DNA from 3 places in the Bacillus nitratireducens genome. Region 3 is predicted to be linked to each of the others. Evidence: riboswitches for the same ligand, from Rfam matches in the RefSeq annotation. Region 3 holds a riboswitch; each other region holds the start of a gene.

Region 1 (7,192 bases), on a different contig from region 3:
ACATCATATTCACGTTGATAGAATGTTGCCACGGCTTCTTTTAAGCTTTCGTGTCCGCGAAATGGCGGATATTTATGATGAATGGTCTTTTCAGCAGCATCTTGTAAAGCTTTAACGATATGCTGCGGTGTTGGTTGATCTGGATTACCTTGACCTAGATTAATAACATCGTGACCAGCTACAACGACTTTGTTAACCTTTGCAACAAGTGAAGCGAAAAATTGTGTTGGCAATGATGTTACTATCTCAGAAGGTTGAAATAATTTCATACTTTCCACCTCTTTTGAAAGTTGTTACAATTCTAGTGACAAATGATATAATCTTTCCAGTATTTTGTAAAGAGAAAAATGAGAATGGGGCTGAAAAAATGAAAGTCGCATGTATTCAAATGGATATTGTCTTTGGAGATGTAGAAAAAAATATTGAGAACGCCAAAAATAAAATAAGTGAAGCGATGAAGGAAAGACCAGATGTTATTGTCTTACCAGAACTATGGACGACAGGATATGATTTAACGAGACTTTCTGAAATTGCAGATAGAGAGGGAGTAGAAACGAAAGAAAAGTTGAAAGAATGGTCGAAACAATATGGTGTACATATTGTTGGTGGTTCCATAGCGAAGCAAACAGAACAAGGTGTTACCAATACAATGTATGTTGTAAACAAGGAAGGAGAACTAGTCAATGAATATAGTAAAGTGCACTTATTTCAGCTTATGGATGAACATAAATATTTAATCGCTGGAAATAGTACAGGTGAATTTAAGTTAGATGATGTAGAGTGCGCCGGCACAATTTGTTATGATATTCGTTTTCCAGAGTGGATGCGCGTTCATACTGCTAAAGGTGCAAAAGTTTTATTTGTTGTAGCAGAATGGCCATTAGTTCGTTTAGCGCATTGGCGTTTGTTATTGCAAGCAAGAGCAGTTGAAAATCAGTGTTATGTTGTTGCATGTAATAGGGCAGGAAAGGATCCGAATAATGAGTTTGCAGGTCATTCTTTAATTGTGGATCCTTGGGGTGAAGTTGTAGTAGAGGCAAATGAAGAGGAATCAATTTTATTTGGAGAACTTAAATTCGAGAAGATTAAAGAGGTACGTAAAGGAATTCCAGTTTTTGCAGATCGCCGTCCAGAATTATACAAATAAAATATTGACAAGTGATTTTTATTCTTGGTATAGTCTTCAACATAAAGTTAAAAATTCTAAAAAATTATATAACTCTTATCAAGAGCAGGTGGAGGGATTTGGCCCGATGAAGCCCAGCAACCGACCGTAATACCATTGTGAAATGGGGCGTTTATTTACGCCAAAAGGCACGGTGCTAATTCCAGCAGAAAGTTTACTTTCTGGCAGATAAGAGGGGAGAAGATAAACTTCAAACCTCTTTCTTTGTGGAAAGAGGTTTTTCTACGTCAGAAAAACCTCTGAATTTAAAAAAGGGGGAGAAGACGATGGGATATTATTCATTAACTGAAACAACAGCTATACAATATGCGAAAGAACACGGTTATTTTGAAAAGAAAGCAAATGTAGTTTGTCATGAAATTGGAGATGGAAATTTAAATTACGTGTTCAAATTAGATGATGGAGAGAAGTCTATTATAATAAAACAAGCACTGCCATATGCGAAAGTAGTTGGTGAGAGTTGGCCATTGTCTATAAAAAGAGCGACGATTGAAAGTAAAGCATTACAAATTTTCGCAAAGTATGTACCGGAATACGTGCCGGTAGTATACAGTCATGATGAGGAGTTGGCAGTGACAGTAATAGAAGATTTATCAAGACTAACGATTACAAGAAAAGGATTAATAGACGGAGAAGAGTATCCTCTTTTATCCCAGCACATTGGTCGCTTTCTAGCACATGTTTTATTTTATACTTCAGATTTCGGTTTACAGTCAGAAGAGAAGAGGGTACTAGAGGGCACATTTGTAAACCCAGACCTTAGTAAAATTACAGAAGATTTAGTGTTTACAGATCCGTTTAGTCATTATGATACAAATGATTATGAACCAGAGTTACAACTAGCGGTTGATGAACTGTGGAGTGATAAAACTTTAAAATTAAAAGTAGCACAGTATAAGTATAAGTTTTTGACGAGAAAAGAGGCTCTCATACACGGAGATTTACATACTGGTAGTATATTTTCATCACCTTCTGAAACGAAAGTAATTGATCCAGAGTTTGCAACGTACGGTCCATTTGGATTTGACATCGGTCAATTTGTTGCAAATTTATTATTAAATGCTTTATCAAGAGAAGAAGAGCAGAGAAATGTACTATTTTTCCATATAGAGAAAACATGGAGTTATTTTGTAGAAGCTTTTACGAGGTTATGGATTGGAGAAGGTGTAGAAGCATATACGAAAGAGAAACAATGGTTACCAATTATTTTGCAAAATATCTTTACTGATGCTGTCGGATTTGCTGGATGTGAACTTATTCGTAGAACAATTGGCTTAGCTCATGTAGCTGATTTAGATGAAATAGCAAATAAAGAAAAAAGAATTCAAGCTAAGAAGCAAGCGTTATCCTTAGGAAAAGAACTAATAAAATATGAATCTAAGAGTGCTGATATTCAATTGTTCCGAACGTTATTTCAACAGACAGTTTCTGGAGGCGTAAAAGCATGAGTACAATTGTTACTATTCCGAGGTCTGTCAGTTGGAAAGGTGATGCCCTTGCAGTATTAAACCAAACAAAACTACCGCATATTACTGAGTTTAAAACATTAACGACTATTGAAGAGGTATGGAAAAGCATTATTATGTTAGAAGTACGCGGGGCACCTGCAATTGGAATTGTAGCTGCGTTTGGTTTGGCGCTTGCGGCAAAGAAATACGATGCTATAAATATCGATGAGTTTCAAAAGAAGTTTAATAGAGATTGTAACTATTTAGGAACATCACGCCCGACAGCAGTCAATTTATTTTGGGCAATCGATCGTATGAGAGAATCTATTCGAGAGATTACTACAATAAAAGAAGCTCAAAAAATATTAGAAGAAGAAGCGCTTCATATTCAGCAAGAGGATGAAATGGTGTGCCGAAATATTGGAGAACATGGTTTAACGTGTTTTAAAGACGGTGATAAAATTTTAACAATTTGTAATGCAGGAAGTATCGCAACTGCTAGATATGGTACTGCATTAGCACCGTTTTATATTGGGAAAGAAAAGGGTGTACATTTACATGCGTATGCGTGTGAAACAAGACCAGTTTTACAGGGGGGACGTTTAACGACTTGGGAGTTGAAACAAGCGGAAATTGATGTAACGCTTATTACAGATAATACGGCAGCGCATGCTATTCAAACGAAAGAAATAAACGCGATTATTGTAGGAGCGGACCGAATTGTCGCAAATGGAGATACAGCAAATAAAATTGGAACAATGAATTTAGCTATATTAGCAAAGTATTTCGATATTCCATTTTACGTTGCAGCTCCGCTATCGACATTTGATACTACGAAACAAACAGGCGCTGAAATTGTTATTGAAGAAAGAGACGAAACAGAAGTTACGAAAATTTTCGGGAAACAAGTGGCACCAGTTGGAACTACTGTTTATAATCCAGCATTTGATGTAACACCAAACGAATTAATTACAGGTATTATTACCGAGCAAGGTATTATACGAGGAGATTATAAACAGGGAATTGCATTATTATTTGAAAAACAAGCTAATCACAAATAGCTTGTTTTTTTATGCCTAAGAATCTCTTTTCCTCTTATTTATGTAATGAAGGGAGGAGAGAAAGATGGAAGAGTGGATCAGGATGATAGGTAATGTGGGGTTTCCAATTGTTGTAACGCTATATTTACTACATCGCATTGAAAGTAAATTAGACGGAGTGATTGTTGCAATTGAGAAACTCCCTAAACAATTACTAAAGTAGTAAGATCCTCGCGATAGAAAGAAAATAAAGTTTGCTCGCGAAGAGCAAACTTTATTTTCTATCCCGCATTAACGGGCAGTAAAACTCCCACCTCAAAATTTGCTTGGAGCAAAGAAGTTAGGTCGGAGATTAACTGCCCGTAAAAGCCCGATTGGTGAAGGCTAATAATCAGTGGGGATGAACAAAACCCCCACTGATTAAAGTTTCACTTTATTGAGCAGTATATCCACCATCGATAACAACAGCTTGACCAGTTATGCCTTTTGCTTTTTCACTTGCTAGAAACATAGCATAATCCGCAATTTCTTGTACTTGTAACAAGCGCTTTTGTGGTACGAGAGGATAAATAACATCTTCTAAAACATTTTCAAGTGGTACATTTCGCGTAGTTGCTAAGTCTTGTAGTTGGTTTCGTACAAGAGGGGTATCAACATATCCAGGACAAAGAGCATTTACAGTAATTCCATGAGTTGCTCCCTCTAAAGCAGCCACTTTCGTTAATCCAATTACGCCATGTTTCGCACTATTATAAGCAGCTTTTCCAGCAAATCCGACAAGGCCATTAATGGAAGCGACATTAATAATCCGACCATACTTTTGTTTTTTCATAATCGGAAAGGCATGCTTAATTGCGATGAAAGGAGCGATTTGCATAATTTTGATTAGCAGCTCGAACTTTTCAGTTGGAAAATCTTCAATCGGTGAAACGTGTTGCATTCCTGCATTGTTAATTAATATATCTAATGAACCGAAATGATTAACTGTTTGAGAAATTGCTGCTGTAATTTCTACTTCAGATGTAACGTCACATTTTAAACCGATAGCTTGAAATCCTTCCTTTTGTAATTGTTCAGCAGCTTCTTTCGCACGCTCTTCAAGACGATCAGTAATAACAACTTTTGCGCCTTCTTTTGCAAAAGCATTCCCCATCTCATATCCAATACCACTCGCAGCACCTGTTAAAAAGACAACTCGATTTGTAACCATGATGAAAAACACTCCTTCATAATAAAAGTTCTCTTATTGCTCTATTTAGAGAGGCGATAATGAAATTCCTGCAAACATTTGGAAAAAAATCTTTAGCTATCTTGTAAAACAAGATAGTGGGAGGATTTGAGTTATGTCGACAAGTCAAATGCTAAAAGGGATTTTAGAAGGTTGCTTACTTGCTATTATTTCTGAAGGTGAAATATACGGTTATGAAATGAGTGAAAAGCTAGCGAAGTATGGTTTCACAATGGCGAGTGAGGGAAGTATTTATCCGTTATTAATACGAATGCAAAAGGAAGGATTAATAACAAGTGTAATGAAGGAATCTCCATCTGGTCCAAAGCGAAAATATTATACATTAACAGAAAAAGGCGAGGAAGCACTGGATGAATTTATGGATCGTTGGGAAGCGATGCAAAGTAGTGTAGAACGTCTACTTGAAGGGAAGGGAAGAAGAAAATAATGTTATCAAGTGAAGCGCGAAATTTTTTATTAGATATGAGGTTGTTTTTGACAGCAAAGGGTGTGAAAGAAAGCGACGTTGAAAGCTTTATAGAAGATGCAGAACTTCATTTAATAGAAGGTGAGAGTGATGGGAAAAGTGTAGAAGATATTTTCGGAAGCTCACCGAAAGAATATGCCAATGAACTTGTAAAAGTAATGGAAAGAGATAGACAGGAAACGTGGAAGCAAATCGGTTTTACGGTAATGAATATCGTAGCATTTTGGGTTATTGCTTCTATTTTAATAGTGAATAATGGAGTTTTACAGATTTCACTTATTCAGTGCATTGGCTATAGTTTTACATTGATTTTAGCTGTAATGGGTCCTAATTTTTTACTTCGTAAAATGACCTTTGTAACAAGCTTTACAAAAACATGGTTTTTAATGTGGTTTTTAGTCATGATAGCGCCAATGTTTTTATTAGGAGCGGTTACGATATTAGATGTGTTATATCCTACAAAGATGGTTACATTCACTCAAGTGCAAAGTTATATATTAGGTGGTGGGATTTTTATTATTACAGTAGCGATAAATATGTATTTTAAAGGATGGTTTAAAAACTTATATTTAATCATTCCGCTTTCTATTATGTTAGTGTTTAAAACATTTACATCAGAAGATCTCGTGCCAATGTTATTTCAAATTATATGTTTATACGGAAGTTTGTTTATTTTAATTTTCCTTGAAATTATGATGAAGACGAATAGAAAAGAAACGTTTAAATAAGGGAGGGGTTATAATGAAGGTTTCTAAAGAAGGTGAAAAGTTTTTAATTGATACGAAAGTGTATTTAATAACAAAAGGAATTAAAGAAGCGGATGTGGATGCTTTTCTAGAAGATGCAGAACTTCATTTAATAGAAGGAGAGCAAGAGGGAAAGACAGTAAATGATATATTTGGTGATTCACCAAAAGAGTATGCGGAAGAGTTAGCGAAAGAGATGGAGAAGGATAAAGGCGGGAGTATAAAAAGCATTTTAGGGATGATTATTGGTATTGGTGGATATTGGTTACTGACAAATATTTTATTTGGAAGTCCGAATCATGAATTTACATTAACAAATGTACAGCTGATTGGGTATCCAATTGTTTTAATGATTACTATTGTGGGGACTATTTTTGCTTTTAAGATGTCATCATTTAAGAGCAAAATAAAAGAATTTAGCATTATTTATGTAGCAGCTTTGCTACCGATTTTATTACTAGTACTATTAATGTTTATGAATGAATGGTACGGGACACCTGTCTTGCAATTAACTACAATGCAAAGTTATATACTAGCTGGAATTGTCTTATTAGTGCTATTAATTGGAGAAGCGTACATACTTGGATGGATTGGAATATTAGCTGTTATCGTACCGCTATTAATTATGTTTGTATTTAAAGAGTTAGGGAAGCAAAATTCATATTGGGGAATGCTAGAGCCTTTACTTCTGTACGGAAGTTTATATGTATTAATGCGATGGTCTTTAAAAAATGAGGAGAAAAAAACTGTAAGCTAGATTTATATTAATAGTGAACGAACTGAATTTTTTATTAAGGGGGGAACAAATATGCAAAGTATATTTCTAGGTATATTGTCTATTATATTTTTAGGTTTAACGATTTTGGGGCTATATACTACCTTTTCGAAAAAGGTACACGATGACTATTTCGATACTTTATTAGATGATACATCGGGTTATATTTTGTTCTTCGGTTTAATAGGAAAAGGGCTGCTTTGGATATGCAAAAATTTATTTCCAAAGAAATATTATATAAGGATTTTTAGAGGAATTACGCTTATGTTTAGTTGCCTATTT
Region 2 (12,760 bases), on a different contig from region 3:
TAATATTATAGCTCGCTATAATTTTCATCCGAAAGGGACAGAAAAGAATGTTGCGGAAACGTTCATAGTTTATACTTTTTAACGTTAGATATTAAATCTAGCTAAAAAAAGAGAAGAACAGCATTCCGTTCTTCTCTTTTACATTGAAAACCGTTCAATTGTTTGCTTTAAATCCGCTGATTGATTCTCTAAGTCTTTTAATAATTGATCGATTGCTATCATATTTTTAGACTGTTGTAATGTCACACGTGCCACTTCTTGTGAACCAGCTGACGTTTCATCCGCAATTGCTGCTACAGCCTTTGTTTGTGCTCCTGTTTGATGAATGTGACTCACTTGTTCATTCATATAACTGCTAATTTTCTTGGTTGCATCGGCTACTTCCATAACACTTGATGACATTTCTTTTAAAATTAATTCTGTAGCTTCTCCGCGTTTCGCCTCTTCTTTAGCTTTCTTCACCTGCTCTGTCATTTTCAATGCGACTTGCTGTACTTCATCTTGCATATTCCGCAATAACTGCGATATGTTTTTTGCGGAATGATCACTTTCATCAGCCAATTTACGTACTTCTTCTGCTACAACCGCAAAGCCTCTTCCATGCTCTCCTGCACGAGCTGCCTCAATAGAAGCGTTGAGTGCTAATAAATTTGTTTGGGTAGCAATCTCACTCACAACAGAAACAATGTGTTCAACTTGTTTCATTCGCTCTTCTAATTTCTGTACATTTTCCATCGAATCTTCATTTTCTCTCGCCAATGTTTGAATACCTTGAATTAAAGAAGTAAATACACGTGTACTTTGTCCTAAAGCTTGAACCATTTCTGAAGACAACTCTTCAGACTGTTTTGCTTTTCCTTCATTTGCAATAGAAGTCGTTGTATCAACAGTAGAAACGATCGCTTGAATCGATGCTGCTGATTGCTCGGCATCGGAAGAAATCTCCGCAAGAGTTTCAGACACACCTTGTGCTTGTTTTGTCGCTTCACCTGTTTGTTTTCTAATTTTCTGAACTTGATTATTGGCATACAAAAATGTAGTATCAATATTTTTTACCCTACCTCTTAAATTTCCTAGCATCCTATTAAATGCAGCACTTAAAGACTTAATTTCATCATCCGTCTTTGGCAATGGGACATCTTCCCGAATATCACCCTCCGCCGCTTTCCTTGCAGCTTCTTCCAACTTCCGAAGTGCTTTAATTAAAAAAGTTGCTGCTCCATATGCTAAAATTCCAGACCATACTACACCTAATAACATAACGATAATATTATAAACAGTTTGACTTACATAACTTTGAAAATAATCATATATAACGTAAATAAAAAATAAACTTGTTGAATATGTAATTAAAGCTAAAGCTGTCGTAAATAGCATAGGTCGTATACGTAAACCAAAGGAAAATGTTTTCCTTTCTTTTTCCATCTCTTCTTTCCCCTTCTTATAAGCAATATAAGTGCTATCTATATATTGTCATCCGTATTTTCGATATAGAAAGGTATTGAGATTTTAAAAATCATAATTTCCTTGAATATCAAATCTCGCCAAAAAAATAAAGGATTCTGACAATTTATGACTAATTACAGAAATAAGGGGCAACATTTGTAAAATATATTTTTGACTGGGGGGTTTGTATGATTCAAGTTCGAAATCTAGTAAAATCATTCGGTTCACTTGATGTTTTAAAAGGAATTGATTTAGAAGTAAAAGAAAAAGAAGTTGTTGTTTTAATCGGTGCCAGTGGTTCCGGCAAAAGTACATTACTTCGCTGTCTTAACTTTTTAGAAATGTACGATGAAGGTGAAATTCATTTACAAGGTGAACGAATTGATCCAAAGCATTCAAATTTAAACAAAGTCCGTGAAAATGTCGGTATGGTTTTTCAGCACTTTAACCTCTTTCCTCATATGACCTCACTAGAAAACATCACAGAAGCACCTATTCACGTAAAAAAATTAGAGACAGCAAATGCAAGGGAAATTGGAAACCAACTCCTACAAAAAGTTGGCCTACAAGATAAGGCAGATGTAACTCCCCACCTCCTTTCCGGTGGTCAAAAACAACGAATTGCGATTGCACGAGCTCTTGCCATGAATCCTAAAATTATGCTATTTGATGAACCTACCTCAGCTTTAGACCCTGAACTTGTTGGAGAAGTGTTGCAAGTTATGAAAGAACTTGCTGAAGAAGGAATGACAATGGTTATTGTTACTCATGAAATGAATTTCGCAAGAGATGTAGCTGACCGCGTCATCTTTATGGATGACGGGAAGATTGTAGAGGAAGCTCCTCCCGCGCAATTCTTTTCAGCTCCATCACATGAACGGGCCAAGCAATTTTTACGCAACGTTTTATAATGTAACTTCTGTTTCAAACGAAAAGAAATACAGTCATACGGTGCACAACTAATCATCCAAATAAAATATCTCGATAACATACTTAAAACCATCCGTATGATCAATATATAGGAGGGGTTTTATGAAAAGAAAACTATTAACTATTGTTGCGAGTATTACACTGTGTACATCCTTCATACTAGGAGCCTGTAGCAAGGAAAGCACTACTACCTCATCTAATGGTGAAAAAGAATTTCGTTATGCGATGAGTGGTTTATACAAACCTTTTAATTATAAAGAAAATGACGGAAAGCTTGTCGGTTTTGATGTAGAAATAGGTGAAGCTCTCGCGAAAAAGATGGGAATGAAACCTGTTCCCGTTACAAATCCTTGGGAAACGTTAATTCAAGGTCTACAATCAAAAAAATATGATGTGATATTAGGAAGTATGGCTATTACAGAAGAGCGATTAAAAGCCGTGAATTTCTCAAATCCATATTATCGCTCTGGTGCACAAATTTTTGTAGCTAAAAAGAATACATCTATCTCTTCTCCAGAGGACTTGAAAGGTAAAAAAATAGGTGTTGTAAAAGCAAGTACCTTTAAAACTCTTGTTGCAAAACATACAGATCAAATTACAGAATATGATAGTGATATTACTGCACTTATGGACTTAGAACCAGGACGTGTAGACGCAGTTATTACTGATCAAATGGTTGGTCTTCGTATGATTAAAGAAGGTAAATCCAATATAAAAGAAGCTGGAAAACCATTAAACCTTGATGAAATGGGAATTGCTATTCATAAAGACAATAAAGACATGGTCGAAAAGGTAAATAAAGCGCTAGATGAAATCATTAAAGACGGTACGTATGAAAAAATTAGTAAGAAATGGTTTGGGCGTAATATTCTTGGAGACGAGGCAAAAACAAAGTAAGTTGGCCATTTAGAGATTTCATAAATCATGCCCCACTTTGTATGTGGGGCATTTTATTCACTACTAAAATCCATACAATATGAGGTGACACATATGTTTGAAATTTTTATCTCTACCTACCCCACACTCTTAAAGGCTACTATAGTCACATTACAATTAACACTAACATCCCTATTACTCGGTTCACTAATTGGATTACTAGTCGCTTTCTTTCGAATCTCTAACAATAAAGTTTTAAATAGTATTGCTCATGTATATATCGCCATTATTCGTGGTACACCTTTAATTGTTCAAATTGCCATTCTCTATTTTGGGATTACATCCGTTGTTGTTTTTACCCCTTTTTGGGCAGGCGCAATTGCTTTAGCAATTCATAACGGTGCATATATTACTGAAATTTTCCGAGGATCAATTCAATCCGTTGACCGAGGACAATTAGAAGCCGCTCGCTCTTTAGGTATGCCTTATCCTTTAGCGATGCGCCGTATTATATTACCACAAGCATTTCGCCTATCGCTTCCTCCTCTAGGGAACCAATTCATCATTGGATTAAAAGATTCTTCACTCGTTGCTTATGTAGGAATGTCCGAATTATGGGGATCAGGTTTATCCATTGCCGCAGGTAACTTCCAACAATTAGATACATATATAATCGTTGGTGTATATTATCTCGCACTTGTTCTTCTATTCACTTACCTTGTTAATCTTTTAGAAAAACGACTACAACGAAAAGAAACTAACTCTATACAAGTCAAGGCAAAGAACAAAAAAGAAGTTTCTTTATAACAAAAAGCAAGCTCTAAAAGAGCTTGCTTTTTCATCGTAAAATATATCTATTATTGATTTACTTTTTTAATACTCTCTTTTTCCTCTATATGATCCTCACGATATGAAATATTATGAGGGTCTAGTCCATTTCCTAAAGAACCATAGAAATGCTCCCTATGCGGATCAACTAATTCACTTCCTTGATAATACACACGTGGTGTATTCCATAGCGCTGCCAAAGCTTTGGTCATTGGCATCTCATGATAGCGTTCCGGCCACATTTCTTTAATTTTATCTTTTACTAACGGATAGTATTTAGAGCTCATAGCAGGAAACAGATGATGTTCCGTATGATATGAGAAATTGAAATGTAAAACGTCTACCCAGCGCGGCACTGTTACTGATAAACAGTTTGCTAACGGATCATTTACTGGAACAATTGGATTTAAGCGGTGATTTGTTGCGATATATGCCATTACAATGAAGTTAGCAATTAACAACGGAATCACATATGCAAATAACCATTTTCCAGGTCCCATAATAAACAATAAACTAATCCAAACTGTCCAAGGCAAAAGAAGTTGAAGCCATACAGATTTTTGATTGGATGACTTAAATTCTTTTATAAAATGAAAGAACATTCGAGTCGAATGCAATGTAAATTGAATTGTTAATGACAGAAAACTAAAGAATGAACGTACATGAAGAGGCATACGATATACCCAACTCAGAAACTTACTCTTTTTTAGCTTCTCAAGTGTCGGCCATGCATCTGGATCATTCTCTTCATGCTGCGTATGAACATGATGCGTTGCATTATGCCACTTTCTCCAAAGTTTAGGGCCTGTTGATAATGGCATAAATGCAATCGCGCCTAAGAAATCACGAAGCCATGCCTTTCTTACAACAGTTCCATGTAAAATTTCATGTCCTAAAAACCCAAGTGAAGCAAAACATAATCCGAGAACAATCGCAATTCCTAGATTCGCCCACACATTCAATTCAAATACACCAATCGATATTAACCCCGCCAATGCCACAAGCAAATAAGCCAGTCCACCAAATAAACGAGTAGGAACTGGTTTAAATGCTTTTTTCGGCAAATGTGGTGATACACGTGCTGCATACCACCCAAACGTATGAAGCTCCTTCATCCTTTTGCCCCTTTCTTATGCCGCGCCCTGCGCAACTTGCATATATTAATTCTTGCTTCCAGATTGATTTTACTAGGTGATCCAAAAAGCATCTATTATAAGGAAAATATACTCACTCTATCGTCACTTATTTTTCGCTTTTATTATCAATGAAAAACATTTCTCTTTTTACTCTCTATCAACCTTTCCACATGATGAATCATAACAATAGAATTTCTATATTGTCAACAACTTTTATGACCTAGTAATAAAAGTTGGTTATATTTTTATAATTATACTTTATTTCACTAAAGAAAAAACATAGATTTCATAAGGCTTTATCCGCTATATATACACATCCACTTACACACCATAGACTCTATCCTATTCAAGAACTCTCTATATAATCAACAAATCGAATCATTTGAATTGAGCTTTATATAAATCCTACTTCTTCATACTGCCCCTAATAAAATAATTATATTAAAATAATTTTATCTTTCGTTTAATAAGAATAGAATGCTACGAAAACAACATACATGAATTCCATATAATATGGAAATATTAAAAGGAAAATTGTTCTAATTCAGGAGGTTTCCAAAATGACAGATGACACATTTCCGCAGTTACCATCATCCTATTGGATTGAATCTACTCAATTGCCTACTTTTCCTCATCTATCCGAAAATATAAAGACAGAAGTTGCTGTTATCGGCGCTGGCATTACAGGCATTACCACCGCCTATTTACTCGCTAAAGAAGGAATGAGAGTCGTTTTAATTGATTCCGGCTCTGTTTTAAATGGAACAACTGGGCATACAACCGCAAAAGTAACAGCACAACATGATCTTATTTACGACGAATTAATAAATCATTTCGGTGTTGAAAAGGCAAAGCTTTACTATGAATCAAATAATCATGCTCTACAATTCATAAGTGACACTGTGCAAACATATAAAATCGACTGTAATTTCACAAATGAAGATTCGTATTTATATACAACTACCGATAATGGCCTGCGAAATTTAACGAAAGAATATGAAGCCTATCAAAAATTAAATATTCCTTGTGAATATGTTCAATCCCTGCCAATTCCTATTCCCGTACAATCTGCACTTGTGATGAAAAATCAAGCGCAATTCCACCCCCTTCTTTATTTAAAAACACTTTTAGAAAAGTTTGTGGAGATGGGCGGAAAGGTTTATGAACAAACAACAGCTATTGATGTGGAAAAAGGAGATTATCCACAAGTAATTACAAAGGGTGACCATCGCATCACTTGTAAATATATTGTCTCTTGTTCACATTTTCCCTTTTATGATGCTAATAGCTTTTTCTTTACGCGGATGTATGCAGAACGCTCCTATGCTCTCGCAATAAAAGCAAAAACGGATTATCCGGGCGGCATGTATTTAAGCATCGATGATCCAAAACGCTCCTTACGTTATATGACAAGCAATGGAGAAAAGTTGATATTAATTGGCGGAGAGAGCCATAAAACGGGACAGGGAATAAATACGATGCTTCATTATGAAGCACTCTATTCTTTTGCTGAAGCAACTTTTGGAGTAGATGAAGTTCCCTATAGATGGTCAGCGCAAGATTTAATTACTCTAGACAAGCTCCCTTATATCGGACATATTAACGAAAGGAATCCAAATATATTTGTTGCAACTGGATATCGCAAATGGGGCATGACAACAGGAACTGCTGCAGCTCATTTACTGAAGGACTCCATTCTAAAAATTCACAGCCCATATAAAGAGCTGTTTGCACCATCACGCTTTCATGCAAACCCAGATATAAAAACATTTCTCTCTCAGAACATTGATGTTGCTAAACATTTAATTGAAGGGAAAATTGAAACCGCATTACGTAAACCAGAAGATCTTGAAGTTGGCGAGGGCTCTGTTGTACATGTCAACGGTAAACGAGCAGGTGCTTATAAAGATACAGAAGGAAAATTACATATCGTCGACACCACTTGTACGCACCTTGGCTGTGAAGTTGAATGGAATAACGGTGATTGTACGTGGGATTGCCCTTGCCATGGTTCTCGTTTTTCAATTGAGGGCGACGTTATTGAAGGTCCTGCAGATCAACCATTAAAACGAGTTGATAACGAATAGACAATGCAATATAACTTGGCATGGAATTTTTCATTTATCCTCATTTGCGGGTCTTATCGCAGCTATATCGTTTTTCTTTACTCCTACAAAATAAAAAAGAGCACAAACTCACTTGTGCTCTTTTTCATATACTTCAAACAGCATATCTCGAAATAGTGTATTCAAACTCTCAATATCGATCCCCAATCCCTTTTTAATTCCTTTCACATATTGTTGATAATAATTAATTTGTTCCTCTAAAAATTGATTCAACACATTAATTTTCAATCCAATATCTAATTCAGTACCCGCCCTTTTCTTTATTAGTAGCTTTTCAATTTCATTCAATACACTACGCTCTACTGATAGTTCCGTAATTAACCGGTCAAATTCTACTGGGGGCAATGTCCCTTTCTCTTCTAACCATTTACAAGCTAAAATAGGACGTAATACATAAAAGTACTTTTTCAACTTTACATTCTCACCTTGCAAAAATTCACGATAATTTTTCGACGCCATATGTAAGTAATGATATATCGTTGCTTTTGGATCGAAATTCTTTTCACTCATTTGTTGAAGTTGCTCTGGAAAATTAGAGTTTTTCGAATAAAAAATTGGTGATCGAATCCACTCAAGTAAAGCTGGATTTGACTTTGCGAATAGCTGCAAAGCCTTTTTAATATCCCAGCCACTTATATCTAAATCATCACTAATCGGATATTCAATTACATCTCGTTTATCATGAATTGATAAATACCATTCTACTGGATGTATATAAACAAACCTAACATCATAATCACTATCTTTCGATGGAAATCCCCAAGCACGACTCCCTGATTCCACTGCAAATAAAATTTTCACATCATTCTCTTGTTCAATTCTTTCTAGCTCTAATTCAATTCTCCCTCTCATTTCATACCATCCCCATTTTTTGATTATTTCCTTGGAAATTCGACAAATATATTACTAATTTTACTACATACTAAAATAACTGCCAGAAATTTTCTGACAGTTCAATAAAGCCTACTTTCTCTTTTCAATTACAGTAGCGGTAATTCGTTCAAACTCTTTTTGAATTTCCTCTTTATATGCATCCACTTTTGAAAAATCCATAGCAGCAATATAAATTCGTTCTAATTTATCACGAACTGATTTCGCTTTTGCCAAGAAAGACATCGCCTCATTCATTTTTGCCTTATATCGAATGGAAACGTCACGAATTTCTTTAGCATATTTTTCATCCGTCCCCGGTGTAACAATAAGAGCATACATATCTATAATCTCATCACCCACGCGACTCGGAAAATATTCATGTGGTGCGGTACTATCAAAAATTGCAAATCCTAATTCTCTTACAATAACCATATCAAGACTATTTGGATCAAATCCGCAATGATATACTTCAACTTCAAACCCTTTTTCTTCTGCTGCCTGCGCTAACTTTTTGAGCATTGTTGATTTTCCTGAGCCAGGGCGTCCTTTTATAAAATAACGATGTGGTAATCCTTCTGTTAAATTAGGAACGAAATCAACTGCTCCTTTCGGTGTAGCAGCTCCTAAAAACCGATGTTTCACAATCGATTGTTTCCCCTTTTTATCTGTAAATAATTTCTGAATCAACTGATCTGTTAGTTCATTTGCTTTGTTAAAATCAATATTATTAATATATATTTTCTCCCACTCATCGTGTATAACTAATGCCTCTTTAAAACATCCGTAAGCAGATTGGAAAGCCTTGCTCGCTTCTGATACAAATCGTTCAATTTCTAACTTCTGCTTTCTTAATTTATCTGAGTCCCAAGCAACTCCTAAATTAATATACTCTTCCACAACCCCTGGCATTTTGGGCTCAATAACATGCGGTGATGTTCCATCAACAATTCCTACTTTTAATTTTGGGATAATCACTCCATCAACTGACTTATTATCAGAAGAACAATGCAAAAGTTCAATATCATATCCTTTTTCAGCCCATTCACGACCTATTGCCTTTATTAAAGAAGATTTCCCAGTTCCTGGACCACCCTTTAAAATAAACAACCTGTCTAGCCCTTTTAAATTCTCTTCGTATAAATTATGAAATCCTCTAGCTGTATTTCCACCGGCATAATAATTCAATACATTACCTGTCACTGCACTCACTCCTTCGCAGCATTCTATTTACATAAGCTACAATATGCGAGCAACTTTATTTGGGTGAATACCTATTTTGTATTGCACTAAAAAAGGAAATGAATTACAATTTAAATATTAAAAAATCAAAATATTAAAACTAAATATTTCTTTATCAAGAGAGGCAGAGGGACCGGCCCTTTGAAGCCCAGCAACCTCAGTTTATACAAACTGAATAGGTGCTAATTCCTGCAAAATGCAATGCATTTTGCAAGATAAAACTTAACCATTGTGTGCAAAGCTCATCTTTCTTGATTATGAAAGATGAGTTTTTTATATTTTAAAACATATATTGGAGGTATTCAAAATGAAAGTAATCGACCTATCACAAACATTTGAAAACAATATGTCTCAATTTCCTGGAACACCAAAAATCCAACTAGAAGCAATTACAAACGTTGAAGAGACGGGCTATCAAGTTACAGATTTTCATTCTGTCGTTCATGTAGGTACACATTGCGATGCCCCTGCGCATTTCATTTCAGGTGCAACCACTATCGATCAATTACCCCTAAAGCAATTTGTAGGTGAGGCCGTTCTTATCGATGTAACTCATATTCAAGAGAGAAAGTTACCTAAGGAAGTATTGCATAATACCGATATAAAAGAAGATGATATTGTCATTTTCCATTCCAATCTATCTAATAAGTGGAATACAGCCGCTTATGAGAAAGAAGCGTTTTATCTTTCCGAAGAATTAGCTGAAGAACTGGTTCAATTAAAAGTAAAATCAGTTGGTTTAGATTTTATTTCTCCTGATGAGGTAACGACAGAAACATCGCCGGTTCATCACATATTACTAGGGAATAACATTTACTTAATTGAAAACTTAACAAATCTAGATGCTATTAAAGCGAAACGTTTCTTTTTCTCGGCAGCACCTTTAAAAATTAAAGATAGTGACGGTGCTTTCGCAAGAGCATTCGCTGTTATTTTTTAAACACGGCCTACAAAAAAAGCAAAGATCATTTTTGACCTTTGCTTTTATATTTTTTATTTAAGTTTAAAAAGAATTGTTCCACTCTTGGGCGTAACCAAGCTAAATAATCTTTATCTCTCTTCTTTGTACAAGCTATCTCTTCTCCATCCACCATTTCGACAAGTTCTAGCTCTAACAATTGCCTCGTAAATGCTACCATATTTACGTCTTCGGCCGGATACTCTTCTTTTAATTTCTCCTCTATTTCTCCCAATAAAAAGCCGTCACGCATCATTGCTAGTGCATCAATCCAAAGTGGCGGCATTTCATATGTCTCTCCTGTAATCGTATCTTTTACAATATAATTCTTTTGCTCTTTTCGAAATTGAATTGTGTGTAAACATACAGTTGAATTTAATGTTAATTCCATCATACCACCCCTTTCATCATATCTGCATAGAAAAAAGGATGCGCGTGCACCCCTTCTTTTCTTTTCATAACACTACCAAACCGTTACACGAGCTAAAAGCTCTATGTCGATATTTTCCTCCATTATAAACGAAGTGTTTTATAAAAAAAACCCTTCTTGAAACATTTTATAAAATGTTTATATTTACACAACAAGAACACTTTTCTGAAAAATAATTTCGTCTAATGTACTACACTGTTGGTAAATAAATTTCCACTTTCGTTCCTACGCCCATACTACTTTGAATCGCGATACTCCCTTGATGTTCTTCAATAATTTTATATGTAATCATTAGTCCAAGGCCTGTACCATTCTCCTTTGTTGTGTAAAAAGCTTTTCCGATCTTTTCTATTTTCTCATTTTCTATCCCCAAACCTTGATCTTCAATAGAAATACACAAATTCTCTCCAGCTTTTTTATATGCACGAATCTGAATATCTCCACCCTTTGGCATCGATTCTATTCCATTTTTGATAATGTTTAATAACACTTGTTTTAATTGTTTATCATCACCATTTATAACGGGTAAATTTCCATCTACTTGCAAATGAAATTTCACTTTATATTGAGTCGCATAACTTTCCATTAACTGTACAACATATAAAAGGATTTCCCGTATATTACACCATTCATAATTTGTTGGTTTCGGTTTTCCTAATAACATCAATTCACTAACAAACTCATTAATTCTCTCAATTTCTTGCAGCATAATCTCATAACTCATCGTATCTTCAAGATTTCTTTCCTTTTGAATTTGTGTAAATCCTTTTAAAGCTGTTAATGGGTTTCGAATTTCATGAGCAATTGTTGTAGACATAGTCCCAATAACAGCTAAATTTTCGGTCTCTTTCATATTGCTCATCATCTCAACAACTGTTCTTACATAAGACTGGAAACGTTTTAACAGAGAATGTGAAATAATACAAAAGAATACACATAAAACAAGCGGAATCACAACTTTTATATCTTGCAATAACAGCGTGAAAAATACATATTTTCCAATTACACTACAGGAAACAAAATAAAAATATTTTCTATTCACGAAAATCGGTGCAAATAAAATTAAAAATATTTCAACCATATTTCCATTTTCAAAAACACGATCACTGTGTAAATAAATCATTAAGTTAGTAATAAGGTCAATAAGCATGTACCCAATTAAAAATAAATATTTTACAAAATATACATAGCCTTGTTTTTGAAGGTATATCGAAATAGGAAATAAGGATATTACTAATATATATACGCCTATTCCCATACCACCTTCTGGCCACCCTATCCTTGCTTCATTAATATTCATAGCGGGATAAACGAAATAATAGATAATGTCATATGAAAAGAATATAATATAGAATAATAATATAAATACTTTTAAAGCTTCTCTTTCTTCATAAATCAAGCTCCTGTATTTGTTCATATAAAAACTCCTCTTGATCAATACCAACAAATATTTCAAATGTTATCCCTTTAAATTATAATTATGAAATTGCTTTCAGGGCAATATTAACCTTCTAATGCTAAAAAGGAAGGAGATATACACCTCCTTCCTTTTTAGTCACATTTTATATCATTCTTACCCTATCATGTAGTAATCCATCTGTAAAATCATTATGCCCTACTACAAAATCCTTCATATATAAATTTAAATATTCCCCATACTTACTTTCAGTATTTAATAATAATTCTTCTACATAATAAGCACCTTGTCCAAAAGCATCTAACAGTAAACTACATAAGCCAGCATAAATTCCACACCCTACTTGGAAGTAAGTCCCATTTGTTTTATATTTTTGAAAAACTTGGCTACTATTCATTACATTATACATGTATGTCTCGCCATTTTCATAAACGAGTAACACACCGACTAAATCTTCTCCTACAATATCTTCTTCTGCTGGATTAAATACTTTACGATTCC
Region 3 (12,760 bases):
ATCCTTTTCCCTTATGAGAATTCGCCTCACCTTGACGAACCGTTAACACAGTATTTAATAATAAAACTCCTTGCTCCGCCCACTTTACTAAATAACCGTTATTCGGAATTTCATAACCATATTCATCTCGAAGTTCTTTATACATATTTAACAATGACGGTGGTGTTTTAATACCAGGTTGTACAGAAAAGCTTAAACCATGCGCTTGATTCGGCCCATGATATGGATCCTGTCCTAAAATGACCACCTTTGTATTTTCATAGCTTGTATACTGAAGAGCGTTAAAAATAGCTTCTACCTTTGGATAAATCACATGCTCCTCATACTCTTCTTTTAAAAAGTTAGCTAAATTTTGATAGTATTCTTTCTCAAATTCTGGCCCCAGTAATGGTCCCCAATCATTCTGCAAAATGTTTTCCATACTTTCACTTCCTGTCCAATTAATTCACCATATCCTGCCTTGTAAATACTACAAACGAAATAATAAGGGAAACAACTGCCCAAACAGTTAAATTCATTAAAGAAAATCCCATCGATAAACCTTGTAATGCAGGTAATTTTCCTGATAAATAATCCGTTAACGTTAAGTTCACACTAAAAATATATTTCGCACCTTCCCAAGATGTTGCGAATGAGCTTAAAATGCCTCCTGCAATTAATGCGGCTAGCATAACGCCCATACCGGCTGGTGTATTACGAATTAAAACAGAGACCATAAATGATATAGTTCCGACAACGATAGCAACAAACCAAGCTAATCCATACGCCATTAAGATGTATTGCCACTGCGGAATAAGATGTACAAAATTCGTATTTAATGTCTCCTTATCAATGACGAATCCTGTTAAAACAGGCAAGTTCCATCCAGAGTATCCAAATACAAGCCCAGATAATACGTAAGCAAACAAACCTACAAGAAGCAGTATGAGTGAAATGAAAAATAACATCGTCACGTACTTGCTAAGAAGTATTTTCCAGCGCCGAATCGGCCGTGTAAGTAACATCTTCATCGTCCCATCACTTCGTTCTCCTGAAACAATATCAATAGCGACAATCATTACAAGAAGCGGAATAAATAATGTAATTCCTTGCTCAATAAATGCTCTTACAAAAGTCGGTGCGCCCGGCGCCATCGGGTTAATATCATGATCTAAATAATATTGTTGTTGCTCCACTCTTACCTTTAGCCAATCACGCCATTCTTCTGGCAACCTAGAGTTATTCAAACGGTTCTGTGAATCAACAATTTGTTGTTGTAATGAAACTTTCCAATCCGTTGTACCGAGTCTTTTTTGCGTCGTTTCTATTTCACGATACTGAGCATACACGAAAAGTGGGATCAAAATTGCTAAAATAAGCATGACAACAAAAATACGTTTCTTACGATAAATTTTCTCCGATTCATTTAAAACTAAATTCGCAAATTCACGCATGCTGCTCACCCCTTGTGAGTTCAATAAATAAATCTTCTAGCGTAAATACCAGTTCCTTAACGCTATGTACATCTATCCCATTTTCTACAAAGAGTTTATTCCAACTACTTATAGATGCAATATCCATGCGGCATAGTAATCGATCACCTTCTATACTTACTTCCCTTACTTCCTCAGCATCTTCAAGCATATTTTTCGCCTTAGAGATCGGTGTAACAATCCATTCTACACGATCACTTGCTGTTTTAATTAACTCTTCAATCGGTGCAACTGTTATCATTTTTCCTTTATGAATAATAGCTACACGATCGCATATCATTTGTACTTCACTTAGCAAGTGACTTGAAATAAACACACTCATATTTTCTTCTTTCACAAGCTTATGTATAAATTCCCTAAGTTCTCTAATTCCAGCTGGGTCTAAACCATTTGTTGGCTCATCTAATATGAGCAATTTGGGATTTCCAAGAAGTGCCTGGGCAATTCCAAGGCGCTGCTTCATACCGAGTGAGTATGTCTTTACCTTGTCGTGAATTCTTTCGTCCAAATGAACCATCTGAGCAATTTCAAGAATACGTTCATCTGATATATCACCTAGCATACGGGCAAATTGTTTTAAATTTTCCCATCCAGTTAAATATGTATACAGTTCTGGGTTTTCAACGATACTCCCTATTTGACGCATCGCTTCTCTGAAATTTTCCTTAATCGAATAACCACCGATAGAAATCGTACCTTCTGTTTCTTTAATCAATCCAACTAACATTCGAATTGTAGTCGTTTTTCCGGCACCATTCGGCCCTAGGAAGCCAAACACTTCCCCTTGTTTTACATCGAAGGAAATATTCTCTACAATTGTCTTCTTTCCAATTACCTTCTTCACGTCTCGTACGGAAAGTATCGTCGTCATTTTATCCCTCCTTGTTCTAGTTTTAATTTACTCGCAACATTTTGAACTAATCGGTCTGCCATATATGTATACCCTACTTCATTCGGATGAAAATGATCGGAGTATAATAATTCTTTCCCACGATTTTGGAATAGATCAAATGTCGGTGTAATATATACATTTTTAGCATTTAGCGCTAATTTCTCTAAAGATGCATTCCAATCTACAACGATGTTTGAAGAACCTTTTAAATCTTCTACATCTTCAAAAGGATTGTATAAACCAAGCCAAAAAATAGGGCTATCTGTATTTAACTTACGAATTTCTTCTATTATTTTCTTCGCTTCATTTTGGAACGTCGCTGTATCAGGACGGTATGTTTCTAAATCTATCTTTCCAAGCGATTCCCAGCCAGGAAATAAATCATTTCCTCCAATTGTTAAAACGATTACATCTGCTTGCTTAATTGAATATTGAGCGCCACTACTCTCAATTTGTTTTAATAAGTCAGGCATTTTTGCACCACTAACAGCTAAGTTTGTTAATGCAATCTTTTGCTTATAATCTTTTTGTAAATCCTCTTTCATACGCCCAATATAGCCAATTCCTTCTTTATCACCAACACCACGTGTTAATGAATCACCTAAACTAACTATTTGTAATGTTCCCGTTTTCTTTTTCTCTTTTGCCACTACATCAGTCTTTTTTATTAAATTTGAAGCTTTCGGATTTAATACATCATTTACACCTGAAACAAAGCCATATGCAAATAAACAGAAAGATGCAATTGTAATGAGTAGAATTACTTTTACTACTTTTGATCTCATATCAAAACCCCTTTTAGCCCTCATAGATTGTCCATAATTATACCAAACGCAATTTTGAAAAGCGATTTTCACACCTTCTCCATTAAGTTGTTTCTCTATCCACTAACTCTGGTAATAACTCTATATGCTTCACATCTAATTTCTCTTCATTAATCTTTTTATATAATAATTCAAACGCTTTTATCCCAACATTTTTACTAGGATGCGAAATCGTTGTTATACCTAATATATCTGCCACTTCTTGATCATCACATCCGATAATCGTAATATCTTCTGGCATTCGAATTCCTTGTTTTTTCGCTTCTGTTACCATTCCCGCAGCAATATGGTTACAGGATACAAGAAACGCCGTCGGTTTTACAGACATACGAGCCCATTCCCTGACTACATTACGTCCATCTTCCACTGTAAAACAGCCTTTAAACTTCCAGGCTTCTAACGGTTTTACGGCAATCTGTTGAAGCGAATCCTCATACGCCTGTTTTCTTCTTTGACTATTAATGCTATTACTTCTTCCAATGCAATATCCAATGCGTGTATGGCCGGTATCTATTAAGCTTTTCATACCGCGCGAAAAAACTTTATAGTAATCAATATGTACACTTGAAATGTATTTTGAATCAATTTCTTCACACATAACAATTGGACCAAATTTTGTATATTCTTCAAGCTTCTCCTTACTATTTGCCCTGGAACATATAATAACCCCATCAAGCTTTTTCATTTTTAACATATTCAGAATTTCTAATTCTCTTTCCTCACTATAATTCGTCTGACAAAGCATCATATTATAATTTTCCTGTGCCGTTTCCTTTGATATTCCCTCAATAATAGCGCTATAATATTGATCATTTACATGCGGCAATAAAACACCGATTACATTTGTTTTTCCTTTCACTAAATGAATTGCATTTACATTTTGCGTATAATTTAATTCTTCTATAATTGCTAAAATTTCTTTTCGTTTCTGTTCATTTACGTACGGATGATTATTAAGTACACGTGAAACTGTTGAAACAGATACCCCAGCGAGTTCAGCAATTTTTCTTATATTCGTCATCTCATTTTCCTCTTCTCACAAAAATTCTCCCTTGACCTGGTAAGCTTTTCACAATATATCCTTTCCTAGCAAATACATTTTGAAAGGATATACAATTATGCTTCGATTCAAATTAGAATATATATTTTTCATTGGCGGTTTACTCATTCTCGCCATCGGTATTAATATGATGACGACAATTACTTCCTTTGGACTTAGCCCTTATGATTCCTTCTTTATTGCACTATATCAAAATTTCGGCATAAGTATTGGTTTTTGGATTTTCATGATTAACTTTATTTTTACCCTTATCGTACTCTTTTGGGACAAAAAACAAATTACAATCGGCACAATTGTCACAATGATTCTTATTTCTCTTTTTGTTGATTGGGTTGGTTCTATTACGACCATTATGGACATTATCCGCTCTCTTCCAAAATATATAACACTTATTTGCGGAAATCTATTCATCGGAGCCGGAATCGGCCTTTATGTCTCTACAAACCTTTGCGCAGCACCTCAAGAGGCTTTCGTTTTAACTGTTGCTGAGAAAAAGAAGTGGACATTTAGAAGAACAGAAATTTCATTAGCTTTTTTATTTTTAACATTAAGCTTCTTATTAGATGGGCCAATCTATTTTGGAACAATTATCTTATCCTTTACAACAGGTTGGATTATTCAAGCATTTATTCAAGTTGGTACGCAAATTTTAAATAGAAAAAAACCTATTAAGCAAGCCGCTTAATAGGTTTTTTCATTTTATTAGAAGAGATACTACTTAGCATCTCCTTCAATCCGATAGTTTGCTTTCAAACAATCTATTTCTTCATACGATTGCAATGTATGTAGAATGTAATCGTAATCTGCAAGAGAAGCACGATGCGTTACAATTACGATTTCTGCTTTCCCTTTCTCTTCAAGCGGCATTTGAATAATCTTTTCAAAGCTAACACCGCGCTCTGAGAACAATGACGTGATTTTTGCGAACACACCAATTTCATCTTTCACATGCAGTCTTAAAAACTTTTTCACAACAATTTCATCTGGCTCTTTTAATACTTTTTTATACTGAGGAGATACCGCACTATTTCCGTTTACACCTAACCTAATATTTTGCATTACAGCAACTAGATCTGAAACAACAGCTGTCGCTGTCGGTAAGCTTCCTGCTCCCGGTCCATAAAACATCGTTTCTCCTACCGCTTCACCATACACATACACAGCGTTATATTCATTTTGTACTGCCGCAAGAGGATGTGCATTTGGAAGTAAAGTTGGTTCAACTGTAACCTCTAATTTTTCACCATCTCGCTTTGCAAGACCAATTAATTTAATTGTATAGCCTAAGCTCTTACTATATTCAATATCTTCTGCTGTAATAGAAGTAATTCCTTTTACCTTCACATCTCCAAGCTCTACATTTGTAGAGAAACCGAGAGTAGCCAAAATCGTCATTTTCCTTGCTGCATCTAAACCTTCTACGTCTGATGTTGGATCTGCTTCTGCAAATCCAAGCTGCTGAGCTTCTTTTAACACGTCGTTATATGCTCTCCCTTCGTCTGACATTTTCGTCAAAATAAAATTTGTCGTTCCATTTACAATTCCCATTACTTTCGTAATAAGATCTGAAGAAAGTCCTTCTACGATGCTTCGTAAAATCGGAATTCCTCCGGCTACACTTGCTTCATAAAACAGATCCGCCTTATTATCCTTTGCTACCGCTAATAATTCCGCTCCGTGTAACGCCATTAAATCCTTATTTGCAGTCACAACGTGCTTCCCACTTTGTAAAGCTTGTAAAATATATGTTTTTGCATCATCAATGCCGCCCATTACTTCGATGACAACATCAATATTAGGATTATCTAAAATTTCATTCACATCTTGTGTTAATAGAGTAGAAGATACCTCGACCTCCCTCTCCTTCTCAATGTTTTGCACTAACACTTTCGTTACTTTCACTGAACAACCAACTTGGTGTATAAGTCGTTCTTGATGATCTGTAATAATACGAACTACACCGCTACCAACTGTCCCAAGACCTAATAACCCCACTTGAATTTCTTTCATAATACTGTCCACCCCTCAAAATTGTGTTTAGATGAATTATATAGACGAAAAATCTGAAAAACAATGAATTTAGAACATTCGGAAAAATAAAGGTTATTCTTTACAAGGAAAACGCTACCACGTGTTACACAATCTTTCTTTACAAGACATAAGGGGTTTCTTGATACACGTAATAATTCAACCAATTAGAGAATAATAAATTCCCATGACTTCTCCACCTAACAAGCGGCTTCTCATCTGGATTATTATGTTTAAAGTAATTTCTTGGCACATCAATATTTAATCCTTTTTGACGGTCACGTTCGTATTCTTGCTTTAACGTATCACAACTATATTCACTATGTCCGAGTGCGAAAACTTGCCGTCCCTCTTGCCCAATAACAAGATGAACACCCGCTTCTTCAGAATTGGCTAATAACGTTAATTCTTTTACGGTTTCAATATCGCTCTCTCGTACTTCTGTATGACGAGAATGCGGAGCAAAAAATACTTCATCAAACCCTTGTAACAATTTCACATGTTGCTCACGAACCTCATGTTCAAATACACCAAACATTTTTTCCGCAAGAGGATACTTCGGCACACCATAGTGATAATACAAACCCGCTTGTGCCCCCCAGCAAATATGAAGCGTAGATGTTACATTCGTTTTTGAGTACTCCATAATACGTCTAAGCTCTTCCCAATAATCTACTTCTTCAAAAGAAAGAGTTTCAACTGGGGCTCCTGTAATAATGAGTCCATCAAATTTTTCATTCTCAATATCACGGAATGTTTTATAGAAGCTCGTTAAATGGTCCTGCGCTACATTACGAGACAGATGCGATTCCATATGAAGTAAATGAACATCTAATTGCAGCGGTGTATTTCCAATTAGACGCAGTAATTGCGCCTCTGTTTCTTGCTTTGTAGGCATTAAATTTAATATGGCAATTTTCAAAGCACGTATATCTTGTGTTACTGCTCGCTCCTTCGTCATTACAAAAATATTTTCCTTCTGCAATACTTTGCGAGCTGGTAAATCTTTATCAATTATGATCGGCATGTTGTTTGCCTCCGACTAGCGCCACTTCTAAATCTGCAATAATATCAGAAACATCTTCTATACCGACCGATAAACGGATTAAATCCGATGTAACGCCAGCTAAACGCTGATTTTCTGCGCTTAACTGTCTGTGCGTCGTACTAGCAGGATGTATGACGCACGTTCTTGCATCAGCTACATGCGTTACAAGAGTTGCCAGTTTTACATTTGCGATAAATTCTTTTGCTGCTTCTAATCCGCCTTTAATACCGAAAGTTAAAACTCCACTAGCACCTTTTTTCAAATACTTTTGTGCTAACGAGTAATTTTCATTACTATCTAATCCCGGATAATTCACCCACTCAATACGATCATGATTAGCAAGCCACTTGGCAACTGCGAGAGCATTTTCACTATGACGCTCCATTCGTAAATGCAATGTTTCCAGGCCAATATTGCTAATATATGCATTGAATGGGCTCATACAGTTTCCATAGTCTCTTAATAACTGAACGCGTGCTTTCACAATATAAGCTGCTGCTCCAAAATTTTGAACATAACTCACACCGTGATAACTCGGATCAGGTTCAACAAGCTCAGGATATTTTCCATTTGTCCAATCAAAGTTTCCTCCGTCAATAACAATGCCGCCTAAAGAGCTTGCATGACCATCGATATATTTCGTCGTTGAATGAACGATAATGTTTGCCCCATGTTCAAACGCCTGGCATAAATAAGGCGTCGCTAATGTATTGTCAACGATAAAAGGTACTTCTAATTCTTTTGCTGCCGCTGAAAGTTCTTTGAAATTCAAAACGTTCATTGCTGGATTTCCTAGCGATTCTGCATAAACGAGTTTTGTCTTATCGTTAGCAAGTGCCGCAATTTCATCTGCTGTTAAATTGGGATTAAAGAACGTAACATCAATGCCAAGCTTACGTAAACTTACTCCAAATAAATTAAATGTTCCCCCGTAAACTGTTGAAGAACAAAGAAGGTGATCTCCACTACTACAAATATTTAAAACTGCTAGCATAATGGCCGCCTGCCCAGAAGCTGTCGCAACAGCCCCTACACCGCCTTCTAAATCTGATAATTTTTGCTCAAATGCAGCTAAGGTAGGATTTCCAATACGCGTATATATATATCCTTCTGCCTCTAAATTAAATAGTGCCGCTAAATCATCCGAAGTATCGTATTTATACGTTGTACTTTGATAAAGTGGCAAAACACGCGGCTCACCATTTTTTGGCGTATAGCCACCTTGCACACAAATTGTTCCTTTTCCCCATGATTCTCCCATCTCTCATTCTCCTTTCTTTTATACAAAATAAAAAACTGCCCCTTTCCTGAAAACAAGAAAGGAGCAGTTTGAAAACACGCTCTAAAGGCTCTTTCTTATCTCTCAGGATTATTACCTGCAGGATTTGGCACAATTCCGTTATACGGCTGTTGCCAAGGTTTCATCGGGCCTGTCCCTCCACCTTTTCTTGATAAGACTATGCAATTACCGTTGATTTTATAGCAATAATTTCCTGATGTCAATCAGTTTTTCTGAATGTTCTAAATTAAATGCGAAAACTTTAATATAAACAACAAAAGAAATATATTCCATATTCATTTAAAAAAGACCTTTTAAAAACCTCGATCAATATATAGAATTAAATAAGTAGTTTAAACGTATAGGTTCAAGATTCTCACGCTTATTCAATATATTGAATAAGTCAACCTCTCAAAAAGATACTATATATATTCAATTCATTTCACACTAGCATATTTAATCCTTTCTACATTAAAACTTACATAACGGAGGTATAACATGACAAATAAAAAGGACATGCACTATATACTCATCCTATATGGCATTCTTTTAGGCTCTATAGTAGGAGCTACAGTCTGGTTATTTTTAGTTACAATAAATATCGGAATTCACTTTATTTGGGGATACTTACCTACTATTTTCTCCTCTCCCCCTTATTACACCATTTGTGTAACAATTATCGGTGGTATCCTCGTTGGTTTAACACAAAAATACTTTGGTACATATCCACGTCTTATGCCCGAAGTGATGGCTGAATATAAAAAAACAGGTAGAATTGAATACAGTTTTGTACATAAAGCTACTTTAACTGCGATTATCGTTTTAATATTTGGAGCTAGTTTAGGCCCAGAAGCAGCACTTGTTGGAATTATCGGTGGACTTTGTACATGGGTAGGAGATCGCTTTAAATTTGCTTTAAAGGGAATGAATGAACTAACAGAGGTTGGAATTGGCGCTACTTTAAGTGTAATTTTTAATGCACCATTATTCGGTTACTTAGCCCCGAATGAAAATGAGGGTGAACAAATTAACGAATTTTCTAAAGGAAAAAAAGCAATTGTATATTTAGCTACCACTTTTGCCGGTTTTTCCGTTTATTTATTGCTTAGTAAACTCGATAATCGTGGATCCTTTATTGTTGATTTCGGAGAAGGTTCCCTTTCTCTTAATGAATGGATCGCCTTTCTACCACTTGCTAGCATCGGTGCTATAGTTGGTTTCTTTTATTTCAAATTAGAATTCACATTAGAGAAATTAATCCATCCCTTCAAGGAATACAAGGTATCACTTGGAATTATAGGCGGTATTTTATTGGGGATTACAGGAACTTTTCTCCCGTACACGTTATTTTCAGGGGAACATCAATTAAAAGATTTAGTTGTTGAATGGAGCCATTTATCCTTCTGGGTACTACTTCTTTCCGGGGTTTTAAAATTATGTATTACTGCCGTTTGTTTAAATACGGGTTGGCGCGGCGGACATATTTTCCCTATTATATTTGCTGGATCAAGTATCGGATACGCTATAGCTTCTATTCTTCCTATAGACCCAATCGCATCTGTGGCCATCGTAACAACAGCAATTTCAAGCTATGCGTTACGAAAGCCAATAGCTATAACCTTGCTATTACTTATGTTTTTCCCGCTCAATTTACTATTACCAATGCTCGGGGCGGCAGCGATTGGTAATGCATTTCCACTTCCTAAAAACAACGCAGCTACAAACGAATAAAAATAGGCAGTAGGGACAAAAGTTCCACTGCCTATTTTTATTACACATGCTGTTTTAATAGCGCGTATAACTCTTCAAAACTATGCACTTCATATGTTGGCACAATCTCGCTATTATTTGGTTTCTTTTCTGGATTAAACCAACAAGTATCAATTCCCGCTACATATCCACCTTTAATATCAGCACTTAACGAATCCCCAATAATGAGCCCTTCTTCAAAAGAAAAATTAGGAATCCTTTCAAAAACATAATCAAAATACTCTTTCATCGGCTTTTGGAATCCCGTATCTTCAGAAACAAAAATATCTTTAAACAATGAATGTAATCCTGCATTACGTAAACGTTTATCTTGCGTCTTAAAAATACCGTTTGTCACTACATATAAATCATACTCACTTTGAATTTGATTTATAAATTCAAATGCACCTTGCATGAGTTGGTCTCCTTCTTCTAAGTAGCTACGATAATTATTTTCGAATAATATCCCATCTACCTCTTCCCCGTACTCTTTAAACAAAATCGAAAATCGTGTATTTACGACTTCATCACGGTTTATTTCACCTTCTTCAAAAGCATCCCAAAGGCTTTTATTAATTTTTTTATACTGCGCTTCCACCTCGCTAGTTAAAGGAATCCCTTTCTCTTCAAAGAGCATACGTAACGCCACTTTCTCCGCCTTCTGAAAATCTAACAATGTATCATCTACATCAAATAGCAATGTTTTATATTTTTTCATAAACCCCTCACACTCTCTTTTCTACAAAAACAAATTTACATAAATCGTATCATTCTTCCTTGTAAAAATAATAGGAGATATCTCATACTACAAACAGGGGTGAAAATATGAAAATTAGTAAAAATGAGAAAGAAATTTATCAATACATGCAAATTCATCAATTCCATACTCTTTTTTCCTTTCATGTCTTACCATATGTAGAACTACATTCTTTTCAAAAGAAAGAGATGATATGTAAGGAGGGAATCGACCTCCCCTATCTCTATTACTTAATTTCCGGGAAAGCAAAAATATATATGAGCCATAAAAATGGGAAAGTCTCTTTAATTAATTTTATTCAAGCACCTTCATTCATTGGAGAATTAGGATTAATTGGCGTAGAATCTGTTACAAAAGCGGTTGAGGTGATTGAAGATTGTATTTGCTTAGCGCTTCCTCTTAAAGATTGTCAGCATCTTTTATTGCAAGATGCTACCTTTTTACAGAAACTATGCAAATTTATTGGAGAAAAAACAATTACCCGAACAGAAAATTACGCCAAAAACTATAGTTATTCGTTTGAAAACCGATTAGCTGCGTTTATTCTATTAACGGAACAAAATAATTGCTATACCGAAAAACATACTGAGGCCTCAGAATACTTAAACGTCAGTTACCGCCATCTTTTATATGTATTAAACCAGTTTTGCCAGCAAAACTATTTAAAGAAAGAAGGCCGAACATATTATATACAAGATCGAAATCAATTAGAAAAACTTGCTGACGAGCTGAAAGTATAAAAAACAGCATTAACATAAAAGTTAATGCTGTTTTTTGAGTGGCGATTATAATTTTAATTAAAATTTGCTTGCTACTTTAGCTGCTTCTTCAAGACCTGCAGTAATGATTTCTTCAGCTTTATCTGGGAATTGGTTATGTCCCTCGATAACTACCGTTTCCATGTTTGTTGCACCGAAGAAGCCCATCATGCTTGCTACATATTTAACAGCCATTTCTACTTCAGCTGCTGGTCCTTCAGAATATACGCCGCCGCGTGCATTTAATAACGCAATTTTCTTATCTCCAATAAGTCCGACTGGACCTTCTGGTGTATATTTAAACGTTTTACCAGCACGGTTTAAATAATCAATATACGTGTGTAATACGGCTGGAATCGTTAAGTTCCATAATGGGAAACCGAAAACAACTTTATCAGCTTCTAAGAATTGATTTAAATACTTATCAGCAACTGCTACTACTTTTGCTTCTTCTTCTGTTAAATCAAATCCTCTGCTTGCTTTGAATGTACCATTAATCATATCTACGCCTACATATGGTAATTCTTCTTTATATAAATCAAGTTCTACTACTGTATCATTTGGATGTGCTTCTTTATAATTTGCTAAAAATGCCTCGTATAATTTCACACTTACTGCTTGTTCCGCTGGGCGGTTGTTTGCTTTTACAAATAAAACTGTTGCCATGATTCTTTTCCTCCTACTACTCACTCTTATGTTGTTATATATTACTTACGAAAAAGGATTACTCCCTTGTAATTGTTGTTGCTTACAAATACATTTTATCTTTATATCAAGACAATTTCGTCCTCACATAGACGTATTTTTTCATAAAAAAAGTCCACCTTCTAAAGGCGAACTAGGTCTTACGACTTTTGTCTTATACAATTCCGTTTTTTACTGCATATAATGCT

What was found. A riboswitch is a leader RNA that binds a small molecule or an ion and turns the genes downstream of it on or off. The one in region 3 is predicted to bind S-adenosylmethionine.
Region 1: it holds a riboswitch for S-adenosylmethionine, as region 3 does, so the genes downstream of both, mtnK (S-methyl-5-thioribose kinase) here and Q3V31_RS19355 (bifunctional O-acetylhomoserine aminocarboxypropyltransferase/cysteine synthase) in region 3, are expected to answer to the same signal.
Region 2: it holds a riboswitch for S-adenosylmethionine, as region 3 does, so the genes downstream of both, Q3V31_RS23750 (cyclase family protein) here and Q3V31_RS19355 (bifunctional O-acetylhomoserine aminocarboxypropyltransferase/cysteine synthase) in region 3, are expected to answer to the same signal.

What each region holds. Positions count from the first base shown of each region.
Region 1 covers NZ_JAUMJO010000002.1:125,302-132,493, forward strand. The annotation lists gene Q3V31_RS06985 (pyridoxal phosphate-dependent aminotransferase) at 1-269, opposite strand, end outside; gene Q3V31_RS06990 (carbon-nitrogen family hydrolase) at 284-1,147, shown strand; SAM riboswitch class I at 1,220-1,361, shown strand; gene mtnK (S-methyl-5-thioribose kinase) at 1,453-2,634, shown strand; gene mtnA (S-methyl-5-thioribose-1-phosphate isomerase) at 2,631-3,695, shown strand; gene Q3V31_RS07005 (YvrJ family protein) at 3,760-3,897, shown strand; gene Q3V31_RS07010 (3-hydroxybutyrate dehydrogenase) at 4,108-4,884, opposite strand; gene Q3V31_RS07015 (PadR family transcriptional regulator) at 5,018-5,350, shown strand; gene Q3V31_RS07020 (DUF1129 domain-containing protein) at 5,350-6,117, shown strand; gene Q3V31_RS07025 (DUF1129 domain-containing protein) at 6,131-6,892, shown strand; gene Q3V31_RS07030 (hypothetical protein) at 6,944-7,192, shown strand, end outside.
Region 2 covers NZ_JAUMJO010000007.1:77,149-89,908, reverse strand. The annotation lists gene Q3V31_RS23790 (methyl-accepting chemotaxis protein) at 139-1,425, opposite strand; gene Q3V31_RS23785 (amino acid ABC transporter ATP-binding protein) at 1,635-2,357, shown strand; gene Q3V31_RS23780 (ABC transporter substrate-binding protein) at 2,479-3,273, shown strand; gene Q3V31_RS23775 (amino acid ABC transporter permease) at 3,367-4,059, shown strand; gene desB (Delta(10) desaturase DesB) at 4,110-5,195, opposite strand; gene Q3V31_RS23765 (FAD-dependent oxidoreductase) at 5,777-7,303, shown strand; gene Q3V31_RS23760 (nucleotidyltransferase domain-containing protein) at 7,412-8,194, opposite strand; gene Q3V31_RS23755 (PRK06851 family protein) at 8,306-9,415, opposite strand; SAM riboswitch class I at 9,564-9,676, shown strand; gene Q3V31_RS23750 (cyclase family protein) at 9,762-10,394, shown strand; gene Q3V31_RS23745 (hypothetical protein) at 10,420-10,803, opposite strand; gene Q3V31_RS23740 (ATP-binding protein) at 11,033-12,259, opposite strand; gene Q3V31_RS23735 (S-adenosylmethionine decarboxylase related protein) at 12,405-12,760, opposite strand, start outside.
Region 3 covers NZ_JAUMJO010000005.1:96,598-109,357, reverse strand. The annotation lists gene Q3V31_RS19395 (uracil-DNA glycosylase) at 1-421, opposite strand, end outside; gene Q3V31_RS19390 (ABC transporter permease subunit) at 441-1,433, opposite strand; gene Q3V31_RS19385 (ABC transporter ATP-binding protein) at 1,426-2,343, opposite strand; gene Q3V31_RS19380 (SGNH/GDSL hydrolase family protein) at 2,340-3,221, opposite strand; gene Q3V31_RS19375 (LacI family DNA-binding transcriptional regulator) at 3,232-4,209, opposite strand; gene Q3V31_RS19370 (YczE/YyaS/YitT family protein) at 4,307-4,933, shown strand; gene Q3V31_RS19365 (homoserine dehydrogenase) at 4,963-6,258, opposite strand; gene metA (homoserine O-acetyltransferase MetA) at 6,398-7,303, opposite strand; gene Q3V31_RS19355 (bifunctional O-acetylhomoserine aminocarboxypropyltransferase/cysteine synthase) at 7,287-8,585, opposite strand; SAM riboswitch class I at 8,678-8,782, opposite strand; gene Q3V31_RS19350 (chloride channel protein) at 9,102-10,334, shown strand; gene Q3V31_RS19345 (YjjG family noncanonical pyrimidine nucleotidase) at 10,375-11,070, opposite strand; gene Q3V31_RS19340 (transcriptional regulator YeiL) at 11,178-11,849, shown strand; gene Q3V31_RS19335 (FMN-dependent NADH-azoreductase) at 11,907-12,533, opposite strand; gene Q3V31_RS19330 (response regulator transcription factor) at 12,727-12,760, opposite strand, start outside.